Prochlorococcus marinus subsp. pastoris str. CCMP1986: one gene and its partner. The protein of the gene in region 1 interacts with the protein of each later gene in a pairwise test. Links are inferred from orthologs where the notes say so. Each region holds a gene or a part of one and is shown in the gene's direction. Other genes may lie near its edges. The genes, in order: TX50_RS02780 and TX50_RS07840.

What was found.
Region 2: the proteins of TX50_RS02780 (region 1) and TX50_RS07840 interact in binary tests that used the Escherichia coli proteins (3 or more experiments, as listed by UniProt). The link is inferred for Prochlorococcus marinus subsp. pastoris str. CCMP1986 from one-to-one orthologs.

Annotation. Positions count from the first base shown.
Region 1 is NC_005072.1:488,077-491,366, forward strand. The notes cover bases 231-3,183. They hold TX50_RS02780 (peptidoglycan D,D-transpeptidase FtsI family protein), read left to right. Parts: upstream 231-807; coding sequence 808-2,559; downstream 2,560-3,183. Other genes in these bases: TX50_RS02770 (CPBP family intramembrane glutamic endopeptidase), read left to right, coding at 231-291; TX50_RS02775 (hypothetical protein), read left to right, coding at 377-808; tal (transaldolase), read left to right, coding at 2,650-3,183. Outside these bases: more of TX50_RS02770, read left to right, coding at 1-230; more of tal, read left to right, coding at 3,184-3,290. UniProt on the Escherichia coli protein: Essential cell division protein that catalyzes cross-linking of the peptidoglycan cell wall at the division septum. Required for localization of FtsN.
Region 2 is NC_005072.1:1,391,353-1,394,556, forward strand. The notes cover bases 20-2,886. They hold TX50_RS07840 (FtsW/RodA/SpoVE family cell cycle protein), read left to right. Parts: upstream 20-771; coding sequence 772-2,001; downstream 2,002-2,886. Other genes in these bases: TX50_RS07835 (ATP synthase subunit I), read right to left, coding at 25-504; TX50_RS07845 (cytochrome c biogenesis CcdA family protein), read left to right, coding at 2,085-2,741; TX50_RS07850 (cytochrome c biogenesis protein ResB), read left to right, coding at 2,742-2,886. Also shown: more of TX50_RS07850, read left to right, coding at 2,887-3,204.

The DNA of each region.
Region 1 (3,290 bases):
CTTTTATTTTTAACAACTACATTTTTAGCTCCAATATTTGAGGAGGTTATTTTTAGAGGAGTTTTACTACCAATTTTATCAAGAGAATTTGGAATAATTTTAGGCATTACAATTTCTGCTTTTATTTTTGCTCTGGCTCATTTGAGTATCGGTGAAATGATCCCATTGTTTACCTTGGGTATAGGGCTGGGAACTACTAGATTTATATCAGGAAGATTATCCTCTTCTGTGATTATGCATTCTTTATGGAATGGGATGACCTTTTTGAATTTGTTTCTGTTGAGAACATAAAGATTTAGCTATATTGCTTGCGAATAAATTAAAAAAATGTTTATTTGATTTATAACACTTTTTATATTTCTATTAATTCTAAGAGATGAATATAAATAAGAATGAAAATTCTTTAAAAAAAAAACTTTATGATGCTGATAAAATTACTTCAAAAAAAATAAAATTTTTTAATTTAAAATTTATTCATAGAATATTTGATAGCGTAAATATATCTTTATTAATTTTGATTTTTATTTTATCTTTTATTTCTTTTAATAGTCAAAGGAAATGGACAAGCATTTATAAAAAATTATTAAAAACAAGAGCAAATAATAATAATCTTATTGACTATATTTCTAAGACTGAAGAATTTTATATTAATAAAATTGAGTCCCTTAATACTTTAAAAAAAACAACTCCAAAAGATTTAATTTATCTTGATAAGCAAACTATACAGAATAAAAATAATTATTTAAATAAAAAAATTAAATTTATTAAAGATGGATTAAAAGATAGTAAATATCAAAAAGGATATTAATGAAAAGAAGTAAGAAAATTGTTCATTTATTACCTCTCAAACCTCGAAGGTTTAAGGTTACTTATATATGTTGTTTATTATTGATTTTTGGACTATTTGGAAGGCTTGTAAATTTACAAGTTTTTAGTGCCTCTGACTTACAAAAAAAAGCGAGATTAATACAATTCACCAAGATTAGTTCTTTAAATAAGAGAAGATCAATAGTAGATAGAAATAATAGACTAATTGCTTATGATAAACCTCTATACAGATTATGGGCTCATCCTAAGTACTTTAACTTCCCTGGAGATCCAACTAATAGAGTAAGAACTATTGATGAAGTGGTTAATAAATTGACGCCAATTTTAAATGTAAAAGATGAATTGCTTCTATCAAAGTTTGAAAATAAAATGTTAGGAATTGAATTGCTGGATGAAATAACAGAGAATCAAGCAAAAAAGATCAAAAACCTTCATATTAGTGGTTTGGATCTCGTTAAATATTCTCAAAGATATTATCCTCAACGTAATTTGTATTCAAATCTTATTGGTTTTGTTAATTATGAGAATAAAGGTTCAGCTGGTTTAGAGCTGCATTTAGATAATCAAATCAAAGTACTTAACAAAAGTAATTTGATTAAGAAAGGAGGAGATGGAACACCTCTCCCGGATAATTCGGGACCAAGAGATTTTATTAGTGACTACAAGAGTTTAGGTTTGACAATAGATTCAAGATTACAGAAAGCTACTTTTAAAGCTTTAAGTAACCATGTAGTGAAGTGGAACGCAAAGAAAGGCTTCGCAATAGTAATGAATGTAAATAACGGAGAGATCTTATCACTAGCATCAATTCCATCTTATGATCCAAATAAATATTGGGATTATGATTCCGAAGTCTTTAGAGGTTGGTATTCTCAAGATTTATTCGAGCCTGGTTCAACTTTTAAACCAATAAATCTAGCCTTAGCATTAGAAGAAAAAGCAATCCAAAAAGATGGTTTAGTTGAAGATAGTGGGGAGGTTAATGTTGGAGGATGGAGTCTTTCAAATTGGGATAAAAAAGGAAATGGCTATATTGATTATCCAAAAGTTTTACAAGTTTCAAGTAATGTGGGGATGGTAAAAATAATGCAAAATTTGCCGTCTAAGACTTATTGGAATTGGTTAAATAAATTAGGTATTAATAAACGTTTGGAGACGGATTTATTTGAATCTACAGCTGGTCAATTAAAGTCAAAAAATATATTTGTTACTCAGTCAATTGAGCCAGCAGTAGCATCTTTTGGAAAGGGTTTTTCTATTTCTCCTTTAAAATTAGCTCAACTTCACGCTGTTCTAGCTAATGGGGGAAGTGAAATAATTCCTCATGTTACTTTCAATTTTAAAGCTCACCTTAAAAACTATTCTCCAAAAGAAATCTTTTCTAACGAGGTATCAAAAACTGTTCTTAAATGGATGGAAAGTGTCGTTGATAATGGCAGTGGAAAAGGAGCGAAAATTGATGGATACAGAATTGGTGGGAAAACTGGAACTTCTCAAAAGGCAGTTAATGGAAGGTATACTAATAAAAAGGTTTGTAGTTTTGTAGCTTCTTTTCCTGTTAATAATCCAAAGTATGTTGTCCTCGTTGTTATTGACGAACCTTCAAAGGCATACGCTTATGGTTCAACGGTTGCAGTGCCAATTGCAAAAGAAATCATCGAAAGTTTAATTGTTATTGAAAAAATACCGCCACAAATTGAAGAAAACAGGAAAGTTGTTAAAAAACCATGAAATTATTCTGGTTTTTAGTTAATTAGTTCATTATTTAATGATTTCATTTGAAATTGAAGCTATCGTATAAAAATATATTGTTATGTAAAAATGAAATCAATTTTAGAACAATTATCTTCTATTACTGTTGTTGTCGCTGATACTGGAGATTTAGATGCGATTAAAAAGTTTCAACCTAGAGATGCCACCACTAATCCATCACTAATATTGGCTGCGGCTAAGAATCCTGATTACATAAAATTAATCGATCAAGCTTTGGAAAGCTCAAGAAAATCCCTACCTGCTGGCTTTTCTGAAAGTGAATTAATTAAAGAGACTATAGATCAGGTTTCAGTATTTTTTGGCAAGGAGATTCTTAATCTTATTTCTGGAAGAGTATCTACAGAAGTTGATGCAAGACTAAGTTTTGATACTGAAGCAACAGTTACAAAAGCGAGAAAGTTAATAAATCACTATAAAAGTTTTGGAATAAATAAAGAAAGAATATTGATTAAGATCGCTTCAACTTGGGAAGGAATTAAGGCAGCTGAAATTTTAGAAAAAGAAGGTATTAAATGCAATTTAACTTTACTTTTTAACTTCTGCCAAGCTGTAGCCTGTGCTAATGCAAAAATAACCTTAATCTCGCCTTTCGTAGGGCGAATATTGGATTGGCATAAAGCAAAAACTGGCAAAGATAACTTTGCAGGGTGTGAAGATCCAGGTGTTATATCAGTAACCAAAATCTACAA
Region 2 (3,204 bases), 900 kb from region 1 along the record:
TAAATTTTGAAAAGCAAAATTTATTTAAGAACGTGAGAAATAAAATATAAGAGAAGGCTTATAAATAAAAAAGCCTATCATTGCTGGAAAAATATCTAAGGATCCTAGCTTGCTTGCAAAAAGAAAGAGGCAAACTGGAACCAATAGTTGCAATTGAGATACCCCATTAGATTCTTTCCCTATTTTTCCTATGCTTTTAGCAAGCAAACGTAAATAAAAAATACCAGCAATGGCACCTATAAAAACACTAAAACCAAAAGTATACCCAATTATAATTCCTGTTATAGATGCTACTAAAATGGCAACGATAAAAGTAATACCAAAAATTGTTATTTGCAATTTAGTGTATTCATCATTTTTTGAAAATAATTTTTGGAATTGACTTGCAAAAACTAATTTAATTTTATTAATGAAAGAATTATCCTGGGTAGGGGAATCATGAACATTCTTATCGGGAAGATGCTCAACAATTTTTTTTCTATTTGAGTCCACTGATGTGAACATAATTTAGAAAACCCCCTTCATAAAGATTTAAGTAAGTATATAAACCCACGGAATCTATCATGGGGAGGGGTCTTTTAGCTAGGAATTTTTCGTTTAAAGTCCTAATTCTTAAGAATTGTGATATTTGATATGGATGTTTTTGAAAAACTAAAAATAAATTGAGTTTTATTAATCAAAATCTAAAAACTTAAATTCACTCAAAAAGTATCAAAAAGACTTGGCAAAGTAGTCATTTAACGTCTCAATAGTATATCTACAAACTTTAAATTGGAGATAAGTAAATCAGCTACAAAATTTAATAGTGATTGTAAAAGAAATAGAACTTTTGATTCAATAAACAAACCTAACTATTTAAAGGCAAATTTCTTACCTATACCTTGGGGAATTTGGCCTTATGAAGGGAAACTTTTACTAATTTTGATAGGTATTTGGTCTGTTTTAGGTTTATTTATTCTTGGCTCTGCTAGTTGGTGGGTGGCTAGCAAGGAAATGGGGGATTGGGCGTATTATTTAAAAAGACAAATTATTTGGTGTATTCCTGGATTAACTTTTTTTTATTTTGTTTTAAATACAAATATTAGAGATCTTTTAAAAATTTCAAAAATTATTTTTTACTTTTTAATTTTCTTGATAATTTTAACAATATTCTTTGGCAGTACAGTTAACGGTTCTTCAAGATGGTTAATTCTAGGTCCTCTACAAATTCAACCATCTGAATTAATAAAACCTTTTTCAATATTGGAAGGAGCCAACTTATTTGCTCATTGGAATTTAGTTAAAAATAATAGAAAAATTATTTCATTAAGCACCTTTGGGTTTCTAATTTTACTAATAATGAAGCAGCCAAATTTAAGTACCGCAGGTTTAACAGGAATTCTTTTTTGGGTGATGGGTTTATGTGGGGGAGTTAAATTCAGTTCACTCTTATCAGTAGCTTCATTAGGAGTTTTAAGTGGTTGTATTAGTATTTTGAGTAATGAGTATCAAAAGCTAAGAGTCATATCATTCATAGATCCTTGGAAAGATTCAGAGGGTAATGGCTATCAATTAATTCAGAGTTTACTAGCGATTGGTTCAGGAGGATTATTTGGACAAGGATTTGGGTTATCTACACAAAAATTACAATATTTACCAATTCAAAGCACAGATTTCATTTTTGCTATTTTTGCAGAAGAATTTGGTTTATTAGGATCAACATTATTGTTGAGCTTTTTAGCTCTTTTTTCTTATATAAGCTTAAGAATCGCTATAAAATGTAGGAATAATTATACAAAGTTAGTTGCTATTGGATGCGTAACCTTAGTTATAGGTCAATCTATAATGCATATAGCTGTGGCAACAGGAACAATGCCCACAACTGGGTTACCATTACCTTTTGTAAGTTACGGAGGAAATTCCTTATTGTCCTCATTTTTTGTGATCGGAATGTTGTTAAGGTGTTCTCTGGAATCAACTGGTCATATAGGCATGATTAGTGCACGAAAGTCTCTTCATTAGTTAGAATTTAGAAGATTTAGATTCCTGTTATCGCCTCAATTAATTTATTTGTTTCAGAATTAGCTCAAAAGGGTAATTTACTAATGGAGCAAGGGCTTAATAATCCAGGCCCACTTACCATATTTTTAGTTTTTACTGCAGGCCTTTTAACAAGTCTTGGTCCATGTTCTTTATCTTTACTACCAATCACAATTGCTTATGTGGGTGGTACTAAGAATAATAAGTTTAAACTTATTAGTTTTTCTGGAGGGGTAATTTTTTCCCTCATTACATTGGGTGCCTTGAGCGGATTCTTAGGAAAAATATATGGACAATTGCCCTCTTACTACGCATCTTTAGTAGCTTTAATAGCAATTATTATGGGCTTAAACTTATTAGGAATTTTAAAATTCCAATTACCTAATGGGCCCGATTTGCAATTTATGGAAGATAAGGTTCCTTCTATAATTACTCCTTTTGTAGTAGGTGGAGCTTTTGGTCTTGCCTCTTCACCTTGTATTACTCCAGTACTGGCTACACTCTTAGCATGGGTATCACAAGCAAAAAACCCTACAATTTCAATAATTTTTTTATTCTTCTTTGGCCTTGGTCAAGTAACACCATTAATCCTTGCAGGAGCGACAACTGAAAATTTAAAGCAGTTTCTAGAACTCAGAAAATATAGTCAAGTAATTCCTACTTTAAGTGGGGTATTTTTAGTTTCGCTAGGGATTCTAAATTTAATTTCAAATTGGATCTAAATGGTTATTTTTAAGAAATTTATTCTAAAGATATCAAGTTTAAGATTTGCAATACTATTAATAATTTTCATAGCCATTTCAAGTGGAGTTGGAACGTTTATACCTCAAGGAAATGATCAACAAGAGTATATTGATTTCTACAACGAAACGCCAATATTAGGATTTATTAATGGATCTCAAGTTATAAGACTCCAATTAGATCATATTTATACGAGTAATTGGTTTTTATTTTCATTAATACTACTTTGTATTTCTCTTGCAGCCTGCAGCTTTAGGAGGCAAATACCGTCTTTAAAAGCAGCCTTAAAATGGACTGACTATAAAGATGAAAAAAAATTCTACAAACTCGAATTAATAACTAATTACGAAATAATCCAAGATGCAGATCACATTCTAAAAGCTGATTCTTTACTTAGAAAAAAAGGTTGGAACATTTCCAAATTTGAAAATCGCTTATCAGCAA